Regions from separate parts of the Methylobacterium sp. J-059 genome, predicted to be linked through region 1. Evidence: riboswitches for the same ligand, from Rfam matches in the RefSeq annotation. Region 1 holds a riboswitch; each other region holds the start of a gene.
What was found. A riboswitch is a leader RNA that binds a small molecule or an ion and turns the genes downstream of it on or off. The one in region 1 is predicted to bind cobalamin.
Positions count from the first base shown of each region.

Region 2: another riboswitch for cobalamin. It lies ahead of MKK55_RS17830 (CbtB-domain containing protein); the one in region 1 lies ahead of MKK55_RS04340 (TonB-dependent receptor).
Region 3: another riboswitch for cobalamin. It lies ahead of MKK55_RS16075 (TonB-dependent receptor); the one in region 1 lies ahead of MKK55_RS04340 (TonB-dependent receptor).

Region 1 covers NZ_JAKSYA010000041.1:43,475-50,598, forward strand. Annotated here, with positions in the region: gene MKK55_RS04315 (TonB-dependent receptor family protein) at 1-255, opposite strand, end outside; gene MKK55_RS04320 (DUF2946 family protein) at 320-688, opposite strand; gene MKK55_RS04325 (SCO family protein) at 685-1,302, opposite strand; gene MKK55_RS04330 (copper chaperone PCu(A)C) at 1,292-1,804, opposite strand; gene MKK55_RS04335 (hypothetical protein) at 2,043-2,411, opposite strand; gene MKK55_RS04340 (TonB-dependent receptor) at 2,515-4,668, opposite strand; cobalamin riboswitch at 4,787-5,001, opposite strand; gene MKK55_RS04345 (DUF2778 domain-containing protein) at 5,070-6,224, opposite strand; gene MKK55_RS04350 (hypothetical protein) at 6,376-6,588, opposite strand; gene MKK55_RS04355 (hypothetical protein) at 6,587-6,940, shown strand; partial or broken gene MKK55_RS04360 (cupin domain-containing protein) at 7,016-7,124, opposite strand, start outside.
Region 2 covers NZ_JAKSYA010000123.1:120,079-127,202, reverse strand. Annotated here, with positions in the region: gene MKK55_RS17850 (MFS transporter) at 1-1,174, opposite strand, end outside; gene MKK55_RS17845 (cobyric acid synthase) at 1,351-2,787, opposite strand; gene cobO (cob(I)yrinic acid a,c-diamide adenosyltransferase) at 2,822-3,424, opposite strand; gene cobU (bifunctional adenosylcobinamide kinase/adenosylcobinamide-phosphate guanylyltransferase) at 3,421-3,948, opposite strand; cobalamin riboswitch at 4,016-4,297, shown strand; gene MKK55_RS17830 (CbtB-domain containing protein) at 4,334-4,510, shown strand; gene MKK55_RS17825 (CbtA family protein) at 4,533-5,282, shown strand; gene MKK55_RS17820 (DUF1636 family protein) at 5,275-5,643, shown strand; gene cobW (cobalamin biosynthesis protein CobW) at 5,662-6,696, shown strand; gene MKK55_RS17810 (Uma2 family endonuclease) at 6,778-7,124, shown strand, end outside.
Region 3 covers NZ_JAKSYA010000117.1:32,567-39,690, forward strand. Annotated here, with positions in the region: gene aroB (3-dehydroquinate synthase) at 1-748, opposite strand, end outside; gene MKK55_RS16055 (shikimate kinase) at 756-1,361, opposite strand; gene MKK55_RS29225 (histidine kinase) at 1,700-1,852, shown strand; gene MKK55_RS16065 (site-specific tyrosine recombinase XerD) at 1,849-2,835, shown strand; gene MKK55_RS16070 (App1 family protein) at 2,897-4,132, shown strand; cobalamin riboswitch at 4,217-4,425, shown strand; gene MKK55_RS16075 (TonB-dependent receptor) at 4,719-6,932, shown strand; gene MKK55_RS16080 (PepSY domain-containing protein) at 6,934-7,124, shown strand, end outside.

The DNA.
Region 1 (7,124 bases):
CCCGGTCACGACCTGCCCGACCGGATGCTCGATGACGCTGGGCGCCGAGCCCTGCGGCGCGGCGACGCCGAAGGGAATGCCGGCCGCCGGTGCCGGCCCGTCGCGCTCGCCGACCACCGAGAGCTCGGAGAGCGTGACGCTCTCCTGTGCCTGTGCCTGTGCCTGTGCCTGCGCCTGCGCCTGCGCGACGGCGAGCGGGCTGGCGGACAGGAGGAGGAGGCCGGCGCGCAGCCGGAGCTTGGGCAGGAAGGGCATCGGGCGGGCTCGTCTGATCGGGAGGCAGGCGGGATCGGCCCGCCGGAAGAGGTTCGCGATTCGATCAGAGCAGGGTCGGCGGTGCCCTCGGCCGGCCGGCGATCCGGGGGCGATGCGGGGTGCGGGCGGGCGGCGGGGTCGGCCAGGCGACGGGCGACCAGCGCAGGACCCGCGCCGCCGGCTGCGGTGCGGCGACGACCGGCGCGGCGAGCCCCACGGCGCAGAGCGGGCAGGCGTGGCAGCCGGGAACGAGCGGAGCCGGCTCCCCCGCGGCGTCGGCTGCGCCGGCATGGCCGCAGATCGCCGACAGGCCGAGCGGCGCGGCGTCGGGCGCCATCCGCAGGGCGGCGAGCGGCACGATCGACTGCGCCCAGATCGCCAGCAGGATCAGCGCGGTGCCGAGGGCGCCGACGCGCTTCGCCCGACCCGTCACAGGACGGCCTGGATCTGCCGGAGGGCGAGCCCGTGCCCGGCCGCGAGATCGAGCGGGCCGACGAAGCCGCCGTTCCGGTCCATCAGGTAGACCATCAGCGTGTGCTCCAGGGTGTAGTCGCCCCCCGGCAGCGGGACCTTCTTGGAGAAGACGCGGTAGGACCGCGCCACCCGGTCGATCTCCTCGCGGGTCCCGGTCAGCCCCGTGATCGAATCGCTGAACGAGCCCATGTAGTCGCGCAGCACCGCGGTGTCGTCGCGCTCGGGATCGAGGGTGATGTAGTAGGCGCCGATGTCGCCGCCGGCCTTGTGCAGGTCGTCGATCAGGTTGGAGAGGTCGGCCAGCGTCGTCGGGCAGACGTTCGGGCAGCGGGTGAACCCGAAGAACACCAGGAAGGGCCGGCCGGCCAGCGTCGCCGAATCGAGGATCCCACCCTTGGACGATTGCAGCCGGAACGGGCCGCCGACCACCGACATCGCCGGCTTGGCGGGCCCGCGCGGCAGCATCGCCACGACGCCCCCGGCGATGCCGAGGATGCCGACGAGCACCGCCGCGAGGATGCCGTAGCCCGCCCGGCGCTGGGCCGGCGTGACGGGCGGCGGATCAATGGGCATGATCGTGGCCGCCGGCCGCCCCTTGCGCACCCTCGGGGGCCTTCGCGCCGATCGCCTCGACCGCGAACTCGACCGGGACGGTCCCCGCCTTCTCGAACCGCAGCGTGCCCTTGACGCGCTCGCCCTTCTTCAGGGGCGCCGTCAGGTCGACGAACATCATGTGGTAGCCGCCCGGCGCGAGCGTCACCGTGGCGCCGGGGGCGATGACCAGGCCGCCCGGGACCGGAGCCATCTTCATCACGGTGCCGTCCATCGTCATCGAATGGATCTCGACGTGGTCGGCCCCGGTCACCGTGGCGCCGAGCAGCGTGTCCGGCGCGGTGCCGGTGTTGGTGACGCTGAGGTAGCCGCCGCCGACCTTGGCGCCGTTCGGGGTCGCCCGCGTCCAGGGATGGGCGATCGCGAGCGCGCCGGCCTTGTACTCGTGGGCGCCGGCCGGGACCGCGAGCAGCGCGAGGGCGACGAGGGAGCCGGTCGCGCGGCGACGGAACAGCTTGGACATGGCAACTCTCCTGAAGGGGGCGGTGTCGGTCGCGGTCGCGGCCGCGGGCGGCCGGGCGGTTGGGGGACGGCGTCCCGGGCATGCCGGCTCGCGCGATCGCGAGGGGCCGAGCGACGGCGATGCGGCAGGCTGCATCGGTCGATGCGGGCCGAGGCCTTCCCGGAGCACGGCTTTCGGCGCGCAACCGTGAGGCAGGGCGCGACGCCGCGTTCCGGCTGGGCGGCGGCCGGGCGGTGGATCAGGCGGCGGGTGGGGCGCGTGCGCCGGCGCCGATGCCCGGCGGAGCGCGGGCGGCGGCGGCGAGGACGGGACGCCACGGAACGTCGACGGCCGGGGGAGCGGACCGGGCGACCGCGACGGCCGCCGGAACCGGCACGTCCGCCATCGGCATCGCCTGCGCGGCCGTGCAGCATGCCAGGTGGTCGCCGTGATGGGGCGCGTCGGCCGGGCCGTGCCCGTCCGCGCCGGATTCCTGCAGGCAGAGCGCGTGCGCCGGGTCGAGGGTGCGCACGCCCGTCATCCCGCCGAGGACGGCCTGCAGGGCGAGCGCGTAGAGCGCGGTCACGGCGATGACCGCGCGGCAGACCCGCCAATCTGGCCGCCACATGCGCATGCCCCACGCCTAGGGCGCCGGCCGCCGCCCCGTCAATGCGGCAGAACCGTGCGAGGCCGTTTTCGCCGGGCCTGCCGCTCGGATCGAGGGCCGCCGCTCAGAACCGCCCGGCCAGCGTCAGCCGCACGGCGGTGGGCTCGACCGGGTGGAAGTGCCGGTCGGCGACGCCGTCGGCCGGTTCGCCCGGCAGGCGCGAGATATAGTAGTAGGTGATCTGGTCCGACTTGGCGTTGGTCAGGTTCAGCACGTCGAGCGACAGGCTGAGGCCGTTGTCGAAATGGTAGCCGACGCGGCCGTTGAGCAGCGCCGTCGGCTTCGAGCGCACGGAATTGTCCTCGATCAGCGGGCGCGGGCCGAAGTAGCGCAGCCGCATCGCGCCGAACCAGCCGAGGGCCTCGCCGAAGGTGAACCCGGCCGACGCGATCGTGGTCGGCGCCTCGGGGATGCGGTTGCCGACCGGGTCGACGTCGGAGAAGCGGGCATTGGTGACGGTGAGGTCCCCCTCCAGCCTCAGCCACGGCGTCACCGCGTAGCGGTTGGTCCACTCGATGCCGAAGCGGCGGCTCGGCCGGCTCGGCTCCGTCGTGCCGGTGTCGCCCTGGAACAGGTTCTCCGACGCGAAATCGAGGCGGAACAAGGCCAATGCGGTCTCCAGCCCGGCGATCGAGCGGTTGCGGATGCCGACCTCGTAGCCGGTCGAGGGCACGAGGAAGGGCGAGCGCGCGATGTTGAAGAGGGGGCTCGCCGGGTCGACCGTCGCGGTCACGCCGCGCACGTCGTTCGAGTGGAAGCCGCCGCCGTAGTTCACGTAGAGCTCGGTGTCGAACCACGGCCCCAGCACCAGCCCGAGCTTCGGGTTGACGATGCCGTCCCGTGCCTTGCCGGAATTGGCCGCCGTGTCGGAGACCACGTCGCCGTAGTAGCCGTCGGCCCGGAAGCCGACGCTGGTGCGCAGCCAGTCGGTCCAGCGCACGCGGTTGTCGACGTAGAACGCCCCGCTCGCCTCCAGCACCCGGTCGTCGAGGACGCCCGTGCGGAACTGGCGGTTCGCGGTGTTGAACAGCCCGACGCGGATCGCGTCGGTGCGGGTCTGCACCCCGATCTCGTTCTCCATCGGATGCCCGAACAGGTCGCCCTGGAAGACGTGGCTCACCTCGCCGCCGCCGAGGATGCGCTGGTCGAGCTGGTGGAACTGGTCTCCGTTGACCGGATCGTTGAGGAAGTAGGTGAAGTCGTTGAACAGGTTGAGCTGCGAGCGGATGACGTAGGCCGAGGCCCGCGTGACGCCGGTGTCGTCGGTCATGCTCCAGCGGCCCGAGAGCGAGAACCGGCTGCTGTCGCCGCCGTCGGTCGGGTTCAGGGTGCCGAAGCGGCCGATGATCCCCTCCGACACCGCGCGCGACGCGATCTGGTTGGTCGCGGTCCAGCGGCTGGCATAGGCCATGCCGGTGACCGAGAACCCGTCGAGCGCCGTGCCCTGGCTGTAGCGCACCACGCCGTTCACCTTGCGCAGTGCATCCGGCACGTCCCACGGGCCGTCGTAGACCTGCGCCTCGCCCGCCACGAGCAGGTTGCCCTGGCCGAGGGGAGCCGAGGCGATGGTCAGCGCCCGCGCGTAGCCGAAGCTGCCGAACGAGGTCAGCGCGACGTTCTTGGCGACGGTGTCGAGGTAGTCGATCCGTACCGAGCCGGCCGAGGCGAAGTCGCCGTCGCGGACGAAGTACGGCCCCTTGTGGAACGCCACCGCGCCGACGAGCTCGGGGATCAGGAAGTTGATGTCGGCGTAGCCCTGGCCGTGCGCGTGCGTGCGCATGTTCACCGGCATCCCGTCGACCTCGATCGCGATGTCGGTGCCGTGGTCGAGGTTGAAGCCGCGCAGGAAGAACTGGTTGGCCTTGCCCTCCCCCGAATGCTGGGTGACGATCAGGCCGGGCACGGATTCGAGCACCTCGCCCGGCCGCGTGATCGGGCGGCTGTTGATCTCGGCGCCGGAAACGATGCCGGCGCTCGCCGCATCCACCGTCCGAAGCGCCCCGCCGGCGCCGATGGTGCCGCCGACGTAGCCGGCGCTCGCCGCAGCCCCGGCGGCGGGCCTGGGATCGTCGGCCGTCACGGAGATCTCGGCGAGGTTCGCCTCGGCCTCCCCGGCGGCGGGGCGCGCCAGCGCGGCCGGGCCCGAGAGGGCGGCGGCGCAGGCGAGAGCGAGCAGGGTTGGCGTTCGGAAGACGGGCGGGGACTGGGACGCGGACACGGGACCTCGGGCGACGCGGACGTGGCACGTCACCGCGAACGAGGCCGATCCACCGCTCCGTCCGTCGGACGGCCGGGGGCTTCGACACCCGCCGGAACACCCCGCCCGACGCGCTTCGCGTGTGACCACGACTGACGGCAGGTCTCCTGGCTCGCGGGTCATCGCCCGCCACCGTCTTCCCGGATGCGGCGCATCCAGTGACGTCCAGTGGTGGAAGGCTCGCCGCTTACAGTTGCGGGGGCAGCCGCGGCTTCGGGCAAGGCCCCGTCGGGCCCTCCCCTCACCGCGTTCCCTTTTGATCCTCGATGAGGAACCGTCGCGTGCAGGTTGCGTCGGGCGCCGCCGGCCCGTCAATCCGGCTTTCGGACGCCGTCGCCGGGTGTGGCCGATCGGTGACGCCGTCAGCGGCTCGCGGCGAAGCGGGCCGGGCCGTCGCCGCGGCCGGTCACCACGACGAGGCGGCGGATCTCACCGCGCAGGAACGCCTGCAGGAAGCGGTCGTAGTTGCGGAAGGACACGCAGCCGTTCGAGGCGCCGCTCGGCCCGAGCATGTAGGTGTGGGCCAGCAGCCCGTCGCGGCCGTGGATCGCGGCGGCGCCGCCCACCGGGTTGAGGCGGATCGCCCGCACGCCGTGGAACAAAGCCTCGCGCTCGGTGAGGTCGTAGGTGCCCGGCGGGGTCGAGCCGCGCATGCGCAGGTGCACGAAGTCGGGATGGTCCATGCTGGCGCCGAGGCCGGAATGGGCTTCCAGCACCTCGCCGTTCGGCAGGCGGACGGTGCGGGCGGTGATGTCGTAGATCGCCGTGCCGGCGCCCGCGTCGGGGCTGGGGAACAGGCGGCCGCGCGACCGCTCCAGCCCGGGGCTCTCGAGGGCGGCGTAGGCCAAAGCCGGGCCCGGGTCCTTCCGCGCGGCGAACAGCTCCTCGAAGAACGACGGCGTCTCGGCGGTGGGCGCCGGCACCGCCTCGGGCACCCGGCGCGGGGCGCGGCGCAGGGCGAGGCGCTGCGGCACGGGGGCGGCGATCAGGTCCGCCGGGCGGGCGACCGGCAGCGGCACGATCTGGGCCTGCCGCACGACCTCGGTGTCCCGCAGGACCTGGGTAACCCGCAGGACCTGCGTGTCCCGTAAGACCCGGCTTGCCCGCAGGGCCCGCACCTGCTCCACGACCTGGGCCTGCCGGCCGGTCTCCGCCGGGGGCGCGGCCTCGGTCGAGCGCGGCTCGGCGGCCGCGAGCGTCGCGATGGGCGGGGCGAAACGCGGCTCGGGCGGGGTGAGCGCGGCGCCGAGGGGCGCGCCCTGACGGTCCGCGCCGGCCTCCGGGCCCAGCATCGGCCGGGGATCGAACAGGGCGGCGAGGGCGGTAGACCCGGTGCTGCGGGCCTGGAGGCTCGCCACCTGCGGCACCGGCTCGGTCCCGCCGCCCGGCGGCACGCCCTCGAGGGTGACGAGGCAGAGCAGGGCGGCGAGCGTGTTGCGAAGGATCGGGTGGCGGCGTGCCCGCCGGCGGCGGGCGGGACGCGTGAGGCCGCAGGAGGAGCGCGGGTGATGAGGCATGCGGACTCGACTCGAAGGCGACCCGGTGCCCGCAGCCGCGCAGCGTCCGGCCCTCGCCCGCGACGGATCGGCGGGCGGCGGGCCGGCCGATGGGGTCGGCCGTGCGGGGATCGAGAGAACTGCGACTGATCCGTATTGGGCGCGCGTTTGGTTAATCCGCCCCTAAGCCGCCGGCCGACGCGTACGGATCGCGCGCGAAAACCCGCGAGACCCGTGCGCCGGGCGCGGCGATGATCGGCAGCGTCTCGCTCGACCCGCTCGACCCGCGCGGCGCGGGGATAAGACGGGGCATGCGCATGCACGCGAACGTGTTGCCGCTTCGTTCTTGCCGAGCCGGCCCCGAATCGGCGATACCGTCGCGCATGCGGATGCCCGTCCTCGCTGTCCTCCTGTCCCTGAACGCCCTGCCCTGCGCGGCTGCGCAGGCGCCGCGGGCGGCCGACCCGGCGGCGCTGGAGCAGGCGTGGCGCGACTGCGTGCGGGAAGCCTATGCGCACCAGCCGCCGGCCCAGGGGCGCGCCGGCTCGCAGCGCAACGCCCTCGACGAATGCAAGGAGCGCGAGGACGCCGTCGTCGCGGCGCTGATGGCCGCCCGCGACGTCGAGGCCGGACGCGATGCCCGCTCGCTGCCGGCCCGTGCCCGCGCCTGGGCGGCCTCGGTCGCCTCCTACGTCGTCGACCCGGTCTCGTCCTGGATCGCGATGCTGCGCAACTGAGCGCCGGCAATTCCCGCGCCGACGGTGGTCGGGTCGTTCAGAGGATCGGATGCATCTGCCGGGCGCGCCGGCGCGTCACCGCCCGTAGACGTCCTCGACGCGGATGATGTCGTCCTCGCCGGTATAGGAGCCGACCTGGACCTCGATCAGCTCGAGCGGGATCCTGCCGGGATTGGTCAGGCGG
Region 2 (7,124 bases), on a different contig from region 1:
CGTTCTGGGCGATGAAGCCGCCGAGATTGCCCACCGAGTTGATCGCCGCGATTCCGGCCGCGGCCGACGCACCCTTGAGGATGGTCGGCGGCAGCGACCAGAACACCGGCTGGGCCGAGAAGATGCCGGCCGCCGCCACGCACAGGCAGGCGAACTTCGGGATCGAGCCCGGCACCACCACGCTCAGCGCCAGCGCCGACGCGGCGACGAGCCCCGGGCCGACCACGTGCCAGGTCTGCTCGCCCGTGCGCGCGGAATGCCGCGGCACCCACCACAGCGCCAGCCCGGTGACGACCCACGGGATGATGTTGATGAAGCCGTTGACGGTGTTGGTGACGCCGAAGCTGCGCACCACCGTCGGCAGCCAGTAGCTCAGGCCGTAGGCGGCCAGCGGAAACGCGACGTAGACGCTGGCGAGCATCCACACGCGCCGGTCGAGGAGCGCAGCGAACGGGTTGCCGTGCTCGACCTTGCCGCCGGTCTCGCGCTCCTCCCGCAGCGTCCGGCCGAGCCAGTCGCGGCCGGCGCGATCGAGCCAGGGCGCCTTCTCCGGCCCGTCCGGCAGGACCACCAGCACGATCACGGCCAGCAGCAGCGCCGGCACGCCGGTGCTGACGAACACCCACTGCCAGCCCTTGAGCCCGAGCGCGCCGTCGAGGTCGAGCAGCGCGCCGCCGATCGCCGCGCCGACGGCGTTGGCCACCGCGCTCGCGATCATGAACCAGCCGATCATCGCCGCGCGGTGCTTCTGCGGGAACCACAGGGTCAGCACGAACAGCACGCCGGGGAAGAACCCGGCCTCGGCGACGCCGAGAAGGAAGCGCAGCCCGTAAAACATCGCCGTGTTCCGGGTGAAGCCGAGCAGCACCGTGATCAGGCCCCAGGTCGCCATGATCCGGGCGAACCACAGGCGCGCGCCGACGCGTTCCAGGATGACGTTGGCCGGGACCTCGCACAGGAAATAGCCGAGGAAGAACAGCGACGCCCCGAGCCCGAAGACGCTCTCGCTCAGCCCGAGGTCGCCGACCATCTGCAACTTGGCATAGGAGATGTTCTGCCGGTCGATGTAGGCGATCAGGTACATCACCCCGAGCAGGGGCATCAGCCGCCAGGTCACCGTCGCGATCGTGCGTCGGGCGAGCGCGTCGTCGGCCGCGGTCTCGGTGGGCGTCATCGGGCGTTCCTCGCGTCCCGGCGGTCGATCGCGACCGGCCGCGCTTTCGCACGAGACTAGGCTCCGCGGCGGCGCGTGCCTATCGGCCCGCAGCGATCCCCGAGCGCCCGCGATGCCTGCTCGCGGACAGGACCCGCCCGGGTGTCATGCCCGATGCGCCTCATCCCCGGTGCGCCTCATCGCGCCAGGGCCAGCAGCCGGTCGCAGTCGACATGCTGCTCGAGATGCGCCGCCAGGGCATCGAGCACCCGCTCGATGCCGGCCTCGTAGGAGGCGCCGTCGGATCGTGCGCCGAGGCGGGCGAGCCATGCGGCACGCTGGCGGTCGTCGGCGAACAGGCCGTGGACGTAGGTGCCGGACACCAGGCCGTCGGCGGAGACCGCACCGTCGGCGCGCCCGTCGGCGAGGCGCAGCAGCGGCCGTTCCGCGTCGGCGCCGGTGGTGTCGCCGACATGCATCTCGTAGCCGGTGAACGGCATGCCGTCGGGCAGGCTGGTGCCGGAGACGGCTTCGAGCCGCTTCAACGGCGTCATCACCGTGTCGACGGCGAGCAGCCCGAGGCCGGGCACGGTCCGCGCCTCGCCCTCGATGCCGTCCGGATCGGACAGCGTCCGCCCGAGCATCTGGTATCCGCCGCACAGGCCGAGCACCCGGCCGCCGCGGCGTAGATGCGCATGCAGGTCCACGTCCCAGCCCTGCGCCCGGACGAATTCGAGATCGTCGATCGTCGTCTTCGAGCCCGGCAGCAGCACCAGGGCGGCATCGCCCGGGATCGCCTCGCCCGGGCGGACCAGCACCACCTCCACCGCGGGCTCGGTCCGCAGCGGATCGAGGTCGTCGAAGTTGGCGATCCGCGGAAACACCGGCACCGCGATGCGCGTCGCCGCCGGGCCGGCGGACCCGACGAGGCCGAGCACGTCCTCGGCCGGCAGGCGCGCCGCCTCGGGAAAGTGCGGGATCAGGCCGAGGCTGGCCCAGCCGGTGTGGCGCGCGATCAGGTCCATGCCGTCGGAGAACAGGCTCGGGTCGCCGCGGAAGCGGTTGACCAGGAAGCCGACGATCATCGCGGCGTCGTCGGGATCGATCACCGCCTTGGTGCCGACGAGGCTGGCGATGACCCCACCGCGGTCGATGTCGCCGAGCAGCACCACCGGCGTATCCGTCGCGCGGGCGAACCCCATGTTGGCGATGTCGCCGGCGCGCAGGTTAACCTCGGATGCCGAGCCCGCACCCTCGACGAGAATCAGGTCGGCCTGCGTCCTCAGGCGGTCGAAGCTGTCGAGCACCGCCTCCAGCAGGCGCGGTTTCCACGCCTGGTAGTCGCGCGCCTTCACCGTCGCGACCATGCGGCCCTGCACCACCACCTGGGCGCCGACCTCGGTCTGGGGCTTGAGCAGCACCGGGTTCATGTGGATCGACGGCGCGACGCCGGCCGCCCGCGCCTGCAGCGCCTGCGCCCGCCCGATCTCGCCGCCATCCGCGGTGACGGCGGCGTTGTTCGACATGTTCTGCGGCTTGAACGGGCGCACCCGAAGCCCGCGTCGGGTGAAGGCGCGCGCGAGCCCGGCGACGATCAGCGACTTGCCGACGTCCGAGCCGGTGCCCTGGATCATTAGGCTTCGGGTCACGGCTGAAGGGACCATTCCATCAAAACTCGATCCCCTCCTGCGCCTTCACGCCAGCCGCGAAGTGGTGCTTCACGCTGCCCATCTCGGTGACGAGGTCGGCGGCCTCGATCAGCGCCGGCTTGGCGTTGCGGCCGGTGACGACGACGTGCAGGTCCGGGCGACGGCTTTTCAGGGTGGCCACCACCGCGTCGAGATCGAGGTAGTCGTAGCGCAGCGCGATGTTGAGCTCGTCGAGGATCAGGAGACGGAGGCTCGGGTCGGCCATCAGGTCGGTCGCCCGGTTCCAGGCGTTGAGGCAGGCGGCGATGTCGCGGGCCTTGTCCTGCGTCTCCCAGGTGAAGCCTTCGCCCATCGCGTGCCACGCGACCCGGTCGCCGAACGTCCTCAGCGCATGCGCCTCGCCGGTGTCCCACGCGCCCTTGATGAACTGCACCACGCCGACCCGGTGTCCGCGCCCCAGCATGCGCAGCGCCAGGCCCAGCGCCGCCGTGGTCTTGCCCTTGCCGGGTCCGGTGTTGACGATGAGCAGGCCCTTCTCGATCGTCTTGGCCGCGACCTCGGCGTCCTGCACCGCCTTGCGCTTCTCCATCTTCTCGCGATGGCGTTCGGCGTCGTCGGTCATGGCGTTCCCTGCGGTTTGATGACGAGCGGCAGCCCGGCGACCGTCAGGACGACGCGGTCGCACTCGGCCGCGAGGCTCTGGTGGAGGCGTCCGGCCGCATCGCGGAAGCGGCGGGCGAGCGCATTGTCGGGCACGATCCCGAGGCCGACCTCGTTCGACACGAGGACGAGCGGCCCGCGCGCTTCCCGGCAGGCACTGCGGAGCGCCGCCGTCTCGGCGTCGAGGTCGGCATCGGAGAGCAGCAGGTTCGTCAGCCACAAGGTCAGGCAATCGACCAGCACCGGCCCCGGCGCCTCCGCGATCGCGGCGGCCAGGGCGGTCGGCACGTCCCGAGTGATCCAGTCGCCGGAGCGCCGCGCCCTGTGGAGGGCGATGCGCGCGCGCATCTCGTCGTCCCAGGCCCGTGCCGTGGCGAGGTAGAGCCACGGGCCCGGCACCGCCTCGATCAACCTCTCGGCGTAGGCGCTCTTGCCCGAGCGCGCACCGCCGAGCACGAGGGTCGTCCGAGGCGCGGCCTGCTGCATGGCTGGAACCCATGCCCCAACCCCTGTGCGCCCGTCAAAGCCTCCGTTGTGCGGGGAGACCGGACAGGCTATGGCTGGACGCGACGGTGCCCCGGAGACGGGGTGAAAAGGGAATGCGGTGAGGGGAAACCCGATGCCGCGGCTGCCCCCGCAACTGTAAGCGGCCAGGGTCCCCACGGCGATCCGAGCTTCGTTGAACCGACCTGTCCGAGATGGGACTGCGTTGCGGATCGAAGCCCGGAACGCCGTGGGAGCCCTCAGCTCCTGCCTTCGGCCACCGATGTTTCGGGAAGGCGGCAGGCGCTGCGATCCGCGAGCCAGGAGACCTGCCGTCCCCCGCGCTTTCTCGAACGCCGCCGGCGGGGCGGCCGGAGATGTTGTCGACATGACCACCCAGACCCTCACCCAGACCGGCACCCGCGCGAACGAGGGCTTCGTCGCCATCGTCGCCGCCGCCATGCTCGGCCTCGGGCTCGTGTTCCTCGCCGGCTTCTCGCCGGCCTCGGCGCTGCACAACGCGGCGCACGACTTCCGGCACACGCAGAACTTCCCCTGCCATTGACCGCCTGAACCCAGGCGTTCCCATGCTCATCCGGCTCCTGTCGGCGGCGCTCGCCGCCGGCTTCCTCGCGGCCGTCCTCGTGACGGGGCTCGAGCTCGCGCTCACCTCGCCGCTGATCATCGCCGCCGAGCACTACGAGACCCAGGCCGCTCCCGGCGCCGCCGCCTCGGCGGCCCCGCTGGCCGGGCGCCTGCCGATCGTGCTCGCCCATGCCGGGCACGACCACGACACCAAGGCCGAGCCGGAATGGCAGCCGGCCGCCGGCCTGCCGCGCATGCTGTTCACCGGGCTCGCGACCCTCGTCGGCGGGATCGGCTACGCCCTGCTCCTCGGCGCGGTGATGCTGGCCACCGGCCGCGAGCCGTCGCCCGAGCGCGGGCTCGCCTTCGCGGTCGCCGGCTTCCTCGCCGTGGCGCTCGCGCCGGCTCTGGGCCTGCCGCCCGAGCTGCCCGGCAGCGAGGCGGCCCCGCTGGCCGCCCGCCAGGTCTGGTGGGTGATGACGGCGTCGGCCACCGCGATGGGGATCTATCTCATCGCGATCCGCCGGGTGCCGATCACCATCCTCGGCGGAATCGTGCTCATCGTCGCGCCGCATCTGGCCGGTGCGCCGGAGGTGGCGGCGACGCCGTCCGAGCTTCCCGCCGGCCTCGCCGCGCAGTTCGCCGCGCGCTCGCTCGCCATCGCCTTCGTGTTCTGGGCGGTGATCGGCTTGGCCTTCGGGCGCGCCTGGCAGACCTTCGGCCCGAAGGCCGCGGCAGGCGCCCGTGGCTGACACGATCCTTTACGTCTGCACCACCTGCCGGATGGAGAGCGATGCGCCGGACGGCCCGCGCGCGGGCGCCCGCCTCTTCGACGCGTTGCGTGCGCTTCCCGCCCCCGACGGCGTGACGATCGAAGCGGTCGAGTGCCTGTCGGTCTGCAAGCGGCCCTGCACCGTCGCCGTGGCGGCGGAGGATCGCTGGACCTACGTCTACGGCGACCTCGACCCGGCGGATTCCGCACGCATCATCCTCGACGGCGTCGGCCTCTACGCCGGCACGCCCGACGGGATCGTGCCGTGGAAGCAGAGGCCGCAGGAATTCCGCAAGGGCGTCGTCGCCCGCATCCCCCCGTTTCCGCCGCGCGCGGCCTGAGCCATCGGCGAGATCCCCATGAGCATCGTCCAGAAGATCCCCTGCACCATCGTCACCGGCTTCCTCGGGGCGGGCAAGACGACGCTGGTGCGCCACGTGGTCGAGAATGCCGGCGGGCGCCGGCTCGCGATCCTCGTCAACGAGTTCGGCGACATCGGCTTCGACAAGTCGTTCCTCGCCGCCTGCGGCATCGAGGGCTGCACCGAGGATTCGATCGTCGAGCTTCCCAACGGCTGCATCTGCTGCACCGTCGCGGACGACTTCGTGCCGGCGATGACGGCTCTTCTCGATCGCCCGAACCCGCCCGAGCACATCCTGATCGAGACGTCCGGCCTCGCCCTGCCCAAGCCCCTGGTCCAGGCGTTCCAGTGGCCGGCGATCCGCTCGCGGGTGACCGTCGACGGCGTCGTCGCGGTCGTGGACGGGCCGGCGGTCGCCTCGGGCGCCTTCGCCGAGGACCCCGAGGCTCTGGCCAACCAGCGCGCCGCCGATACGGCGGTGGACCACGACAACCCGCTCGAGGAGGTGTTCGAGGACCAGCTCCTCTGCGCCGACCTCGTCGTGCTCAACAAGGCGGATCTTCTCGACGCCGCCGGCCTCGCGCAGGTGCGGGCCGAGGTGGAGCGCCAGCTTCCCCGCGCGGTGAAGGTGGTCGAGACCGCCTACGGCAAGATCGACCCGCGGGTGCTGCTCGGCCTCCAGGCCGCCGCCGAGGACGACCTCGACGCGCGCCCCTCGCATCACGGCGCGGGCGAGGATCACGACCACGACGACTTCGAGACCGTGGCGCTCCCGGTCCGCACGGCGATCACCGCCGCCGACCTCGCCGCCCGCGTCGAGAAGGCGGCCGAGACCGAGGGCGTCCTGCGGATCAAGGGCTTCTGCGCCGTCGAGGGCAAGCCGATGCGCCTCGTGGTGCAGGGCGTCGGCCGCCGCATCACCCATCATTTCGACCGTCCCTGGACGGCGGCCGAGCCCCGCGACGGCACGCTGGTGGTGATCGGCCTGAAGGGCTTCGACCAGGGCGCGGTCGCCGAAGCGCTCGCCGGCTAGGGGTTGTCCGCCGCACAGGCTACACTGCGCGTTTTCACGACCACCGCAGATTCCGGGATGCTGGACCGCCGACTTGAGCCGATGAGCATCGATGCGTTCTTCGCCTGGCAGGAAGCCCAAGCGGAGCGGTACGAGCTCGTCGGCGGCGTGCCGGTGCGGATGATGGCCGGGGCGCGCAACGTTCACGACGACATCGTCGTGAACATCCTCGCATGGTTGCGCACGGCCCTACGCGGAAGCGGATGCCGTCCGTTCACCGGGGACGGCAGCGTCGAAACGCTGCCCGGCCAGATCCGCCGCCCCGATATCGGGGTCGATTGCGGATCCCGCGATCCGAACGCGCTGAAGGCGGCGCAGCCGCGGCTGGTCGTCGAGGTGCTATCGCCGAGCACGCGCGACTTCGATGCGTTCGAGAAGCTCGGCGAGTA
Region 3 (7,124 bases), on a different contig from region 1:
GGCCGAGATTCAAGAGGGCGCGCTCGCCGTCCTCGCGCTCGTCGCGGACGACGACGCCGGCCTTGGCGCGGCAGCAGATCGCCACCGCCTCGTCGCGCTCCGGCCCGCCGGAGAAGATCCCGCGCCAATGGGCCTCGCACCAGTCGAAGAAGCCGGCATCGCCGATCAGCCCGTACTTGGCGACCTCGGCGTAGCCCGCCCGCATCTCGCGCTCCGAGAGCGTGTCGAGGGTCGCGGTGTCGGCGAGCACGAGGCGGGGCTGGTGGAAGGCGCCGATCAGGTTCTTGCCGAGCGGCGAATTGATCCCGGTCTTGCCGCCGACCGAGGAATCGACCTGGGCGAGCAGGCTCGTCGGCACCTGCACGAAGCGCACGCCGCGCCGCAGGGTCGCCGCGGCGAAGCCCGCGAGATCGCCGACGACGCCGCCGCCGAGGGCGACCACGAGGTCGCCGCGCTCGACCTTGTGGGCGAGCAGGCCGTCGCAGACCGACGCGTAGGTCGCGTAGGATTTCGAGGCCTCGCCCGGCGCCACCGCGACGAGTGCGGAGCGCAGGCCCGCTTCCTCCAGGCTCCTCCGCAGGGCGTCGCCGTAGAGCGCCGCGACGGTCTCGTCGCTGACGATCACCGCCGCCTTGCCGCCCAGCGCCGCCACGCGCGCGCCGGCGCCGGCGATGAGGCCGCGCCCGATCAGGATGTCGTAGTCGCGGCCCTGGTCGAGGGGGACGTGGACGGCGAATGGCTCGGTCATGACAGCTTCACTGCGCGGCGACCGCGCGGCTCTCGTCCGGCGGGTTGAGGTAGGCGTCGAGGGCTTCGAGCACGTCCTGCACGACGCGGTCGTGGGCGACGTCGCGGGACAGCGCGGTCACGTCGGAGGCGGCATAGACCGGATGGCGCAGGTCCATCAGGTCGCGCATGGTCCGCTCGGGATCCTCGGTCTGGAGCAGCGGGCGGTTGCCGCGCTTGCGCACCCGCCGCATCAGCACGTCGAGCTCGGCCTTGAGCCAGACCGACACGCCCGATTCCGCGATCCGCGCGCGGGTCGACTCGCGCATGAACGCGCCGCCGCCGGTGGCCAGGACCAGAGGCCCCGCCCGCAGCAGGCGCGAGATCACGCGCTCCTCGCCGTCGCGAAAGCTCGGCTCGCCGTAGATCGCGAAGATGTCGGGGATGGTCAGGCCGGCGGCCGCCTCGATCTCGATGTCGGCGTCCTTGAAGATCAGGCCGAGCCGGCTCGCGAGGCGGCGGCCGACGGTGCTCTTGCCCGCTCCCATCAGGCCGACGAGCACGATCGAGCGCGAGCCGAGGGCCCGGCGCAGGCGCGCTTCGATCGGATCGCCCATCGGCTCGGGCGTGGTCATCGGGCGGGGCTCGGCATGGACGGCAAAGGGCGGGTCGGCGACGGGGCTGGAAGCGGGTGCGGCGGTGTCCCGGGTCTTATACCAAGTCTGCGGGGTTATCACCCATGCGGTCGGGCCCGCGGCCGCCGCCCCCTGAAATCTCGGAAAAGGCCCGGAGACGGCGTGGAGCCGGCCCGATGCGCCGGCCCATCGTCGCGGCGAGACGGGCGCAGGATGTGGCCTTCCGGGCCTTGCCAGCGCGGCGGCGGCATGGTGCAACCCGGGTCGCCGCGGCGCAAAACTTAAGTCCCCGCTGCGCCCTGCTCCATCGCGTCCGCGTGCCCCGAGGTTCGACCGCTGTGCCGACCCTATTCCGTTTCTTCGCCACCCTCGCGATCCTGGCCGGCCTCGTCTTCGCCGGCATGTTCGCGCTCGCGACCTTCGTGACGCCGACGCCGCGGGAAATGAGCGTGACCATCCCCGCCTCGAAGCTCCAGCCGGGCGGCCGGTGAGGGAGGAGCGTCCGCCCGAGGCCGAGCGGCGGACGCCGCCCGAGATCGCGGCCTACCTCGACATGCTGGCCGCCGAGCGCGGGGCGGCGAAGAACACCCTCGAAGCCTACCGGCGCGATCTCGACGACTACTTCGGTCACCTCGCCGACGAGGGCCTCGACCTCGCCGAGATCGAGGCGGCGGACCTCCGCGCCTACGTCGCCTCCCTCGAGCCGCGTGGCCTGAAGCCGGCCTCCGCCGCCCGGCGGCTCTCCTGCATCCGCGGCTTCCACAAGTTCCTCTACGCGGAAGGGCTGGCCGAATCCGATCCGAGCGCGCCGCTCACCGGCCCGCGCCGCGGCCGCGCGCTGCCGAAGGTGCTGTCGGTCGCCGAAGTCGACCGGCTGCTCGCGACGGCGCGCGCACAGATCGATGCGGCGGTCGAGGCCGAGGCGCCGGGCCAGGCGCGGCGGGCGCAGCGGATGCTGTGCCTGCTCGAGCTGCTCTACGCCACGGGCCTGCGCGTCTCCGAGCTGATCGCGCTTCCGCGCTCGGCCGCCTCGACCCGCGAGCGCTACCTCGTGGTGCGGGGAAAGGGCGGCCGCGAACGGCTCGTGCCGCTCACCGAGCTGGCGCGCGACGCGATGCGCCGGCACCTCGCCGCCTCGCCGAGCGACGCGCCGTGGCTGTTTCCCGCCGACAGCGAGAGCGGCCATCTCACCCGGCAGGCCTTCGCCCGCGACCTGAAGGCGGCGGCGGAGGCCGCGGGCCTGCGCGCCGACAAGGTCAGCCCGCACGTACTGCGCCACGCCTTCGCCAGCCACCTGCTGCACAACGGCGCCGACCTGCGGATCGTGCAGGAGCTGCTCGGCCACGCCGACATCTCGACGACGCAGATCTACACGCACGTCCTCGACGACCGCCTGAAGAGCATGGTCCGCGACCTGCATCCGCTGATGGACGAGCCCTCCGGCCCCGACGGCGCACCGGAGGTGCAGCCGTGAGGGCTCCGATCCGCCGCGTGCGGCGTTGACCGGCTCAGGCGACGGAAGCGGGCGATCGGCGATGGGAGTGCGTTTGCGGCGTTGGAGGAAGGGCGCGGTCCGGGCGCTGAAGCTCGTCGCCCGCCCGGTCCGCCGGGCGCAGGGGCGCGGCGGCATCGTCATCGAGCCCTATCGCGGCTACGGCTCCGCCGACGAGATCTTCCTGATCGGCCGCATCTTCCGCCAGTCCCATCCCGATACGGCACCGGGCGACGAGAGCCTGCGCGCGCAGCTGCGGGACATCGCCCGGCGGATCGCGCGGCGGGCGCTGAAGGACGCCGCCGTCACCGCCCGCTTCGGCGGCGCGCAGGCGCGGGTCGTGACCGACCGCGACGGCTACTTCCGCGTCCATCTCAGCCCGGAGGCGTTGCCCGCGGGCGACCATGGCTGGCACGACGTTGACCTCACGCTCGAGGCGGAGCCGCCGGTGCGGGCGCGGGGGCAGGTGTTCGTGCCGCCGGGCGCCACCGGCTGCGTCGTCGTCAGCGACATCGACGACACGGTGATGCGCACGGGCGTCGCCAACAAGGCCAAGATGCTGTGGCGGCTGTTCGTGGAGGATGCCGAGAACCGCGTCGCCTTTCCCGGCGTCGCCGCGCTCTACCGGGCCCTCTACGTCGGCCCAGACGGCATCGAGGCCAACCCGATGCTCTACGTCTCGCGCGCGCCGTGGGGCCTGTACGAGATGCTGTCGGAGTTCTTCACGATCCACGGCATCCCGGTGGGCCCGATCCTGTTCCTGCGCGAATGGGGCCTGTCGTGGAAGCACCCCCTCCCCCGCCGGGCGGAGGATCACAAGCGCGCCCTGATCGTCCACATGCTGTCGCTGTATCGCGACCTGCCCTTCGTGCTGATCGGCGACAGCGGGCAGCACGATCCGGAGGTCTACGGCCGGATCGTCGCCGACCATCCGGGCCGGGTGAAGGCGGTCTACATCCGCAACGTGTCGCGGGACGCCGACCGCATCCGCGAGATCGAGGCGCTGGCGCAGGTCGTCGCGGCCGCCGGGAGCCACCTCGTCATTGCCGCCGACAGCACCGCCATCGCCCGGCACGCAGCGGGCCTCGGCCTGATCGCACCGGGCGCGGTCGCCCTGGTGGCGGACGAGCACGCGGCCGGCGGCGAGCCGGCGGAGCTGACCGCGGAGACCGCCCTGCCGGGCGACCTCGGCTCCGTCCTCGGCGGCGCCGGAGGAACCTTGCCGCCGAGCGTCGTCGTCGAGGCGTCGGCGCAGGACGGATCGCATGTCTCGACCTAACGCCACCAAGCGTGCCGTCGCTGTCGCCGCCGGGTCACACTTCACAGAAGCGTGATTCCGGCCGTTGACTCTTCGGGACCGCGGAAGCCACTTGGCGGGGACGGTTCCCCTCGGGGATCAAAAGGGAACGCGGTGAGGACGAGGCTCCGAGGAGCCTTTCCGATGCCGCGGCTGCCCCCGCAACTGTAAGCGGCGAGCCTCCATCAACACGTCACTGGGTCACGGCGCCTGGGAAGACGATGAGGGGCAGCGACCCGCGAGCCAGGAGACCTGCCGTCAGTCGTGGTCACACGCGAAACGCGTCGGGCGGGGTGCCTCGACGGGTGTCGAGACGCATGGGCCCGCGCGGCGCATGCGGGGCGGCCTCGTTCGCGGTGACGTGCCACCACACGCGTCCGCACGTCCCTCCCATGCCCTTGCCTACCGCGAGACCCGCGCCGAACGACGCACAGGAAGCCGCCCGGCATCCGTGCGCCGGCGGCCGAGCCGCGTTCGGTCGATCGCCTAATTGTAACATTGTTACATTCGATGTAGGTCGAGGGTCGGGCAGGCCGTCGCGTCGCGCCGATAGAGCCGAATCCGATCCATGCTCGTTCTTCTGCAAACCGCTCGTTCCCTCGGGCGCGCGATGCGCTGCCCGCTCCTCGCCGGCACGGCGCTCGTCATCTTCGCTCCGCCGCGAGAGGCCGGCGCCCAGCCGATCGCCGGCGAATCGGCGAGCGTCGTGCTCGACACCCTCACGGTCGCGGGCGACGGCGTCGGCTTGAGCCGCGCCGCGCCCGTCGGCCTCAACCTGCGCACGCCCGACCGCGGCGCGAGCCGCCTCGGCCTCACGCCGCTGGAGACCCCCGGCAGCGTCGACGTCATCTCCGGCGAGACCGCGCGGCTGCGCGGCCAGGACACGATCGCGGACGCCGTGACGCAGAACGCCACCGGCATCACCACCATCGCCTCGCCGGGCAACGGCAACGGCGCCTTCACCAGCCGCGGATTCTCGGGGCCGAACTCGATCCAGCAGCTCTACGACGGCACGCGGCTGTTCGTCGGCGCCAACACGGTGACCTTCCCGTTCGACACCTGGAACGTCGAGCGCATCGAGGTGCTGCGCGGGCCGGCCTCCGTGCTCTACGGCGACGGGGCGATCGGCGGCGTCATCAACGTGGTGACGAAGAAGCCGACCTTCACGCCCATCAACGTGGTGCGGGCCGGCGTCGGATCGGACGGGATCGCGCGGCTCGCCCTCGATTCCGGCGGCCCGATCGGCGACGCGGTGGCCTATCGCCTCAACGTCAGCGGCAACCGCGCCGGCGGCTGGATCAGCCCGGACGGCGACTTCCGCAACCTCGCGGTCTCGGGCGCGATCCTGCTCCAGGCCACGCCCGACCTCGCCTTCACCCTGAGCCACGACCTCGGCTATCAGGAGCCGGCGCGCTACTGGGGCACGCCGCTGGTCCACGGGCGCATCCCGGATTTCATCCGGTTCAAGAACTACAACGTCCGCGACGCCAAGATCACCTGGGCGGACAACTGGACCCAGCTCAAGACGGAATGGACGCCCACCGCCGACATCACGGTGCGCAACACCGCCTACCGGCTGCAGAGCAGGCGCCACTGGCTCGACGTCGAGACCTACAGCTTCAACCGATCGACGCGATTGGTCGACCGGAGCGACTACACCGAAATCTACCACCAGCAGGAACAGCTGGGGAACCGGTTCGACGCCGCGTTCAAGGGCACGCTGTGCGGCTTCCGCAACGAGTTCCTGGCCGGCTTCGACGTGAACCACATCGACTTCCGGCACATCAACAACTTCTCGACCGTCGGATCGGGCCTCGTCATCAGCGTCCCGCTGACGGATTACGACCCGGGCTCGTTCCCGCTGAACGGCCGCGCCAGCCCGGCCTACGCGACAAGCACCGACCAAGCCTCGGTCTTCGCCGAGGACCGGCTGATCCTCACCGACCAGCTCTCGTTCCTGTCCGGCGTCCGGTTCGATGCCTCGACCCTGCAGCGCGAGAACCTGATGAGCAACGCGCAGTTCGAGAAGTCCTTCCAGGGCCTCGGCTACCGCTTCGGGCTGGTGTTCAACCCGACGCCGGACACCGCGCTCTATGCGCAGGTCGCCACCGCCACGGACCCGGTGAACAGCCTGATCACGCTGTCGCAATCGCTGGCCGGCTTCAAGCTCTCCACCGGCGAGCAGGTCGAGCTCGGCGCCAAGGGCGTGTTCTGGGACGGCCGAGGCGAGTGGACGCTCGCCGGCTACCGCATCGTCAAGGACAACCTGATCTCGGCGGTGCCGGGCCAGCCGAACGTCTCGACGCAGGTCGGCCGGCAATCCTCCTACGGGGTCGAGGCGGCGCTCTCGCTGCAGGTCACGCCGCTCTGGCGGGTCGACGCGAACCTCGCCCTGCTGCACGCACAGTACGATTCCTTCGACCTGGCCGTGAACGGCGCGACGATTTCGTACGCCGGCAACCGGCCGATCGACGTGCCCGAGCGGGTCGCCAACCTCTGGCTCAATTACGCCTTCGCGCCGACCTGGGAAGCACGGGTCGGGTTCCAGTACGTCGGCGAGGTGTTCAGCGATTTCGGCAACACCGCGCGACGCCCGGCCTACGGGCTGGTCAACCTCGGCCTCGACCATCAGGTCACGCCGGCCTCGCGCCTGTCCTTCCGCGTCTTCAACCTGTTCGACAAGGTCTACGCGATCAGCGGAAACGCGGTGGACGGGGTCGGCACAAACTGGCTCCTCGGGCGACCGCGCTCGTTCGAGGTCGCCTTCACGACGGCGTTCTGAGATGGCCTCCGCGGCGCGCACGCTCGCCAAGCTCGCTAAGCTCGGCAAGACGGGGAAGCGGTGGCTGCATCTCGGCCATCGCTGGCTCGGCATCGTCACGGGGCTGTTCTTCGCGACGTGGTTCGTGAGCGGCGTGGTGATGATGTACGTCGCCTACCCGTCGCTGACCGAGCCCGAGCGCCGGGCCGGGCT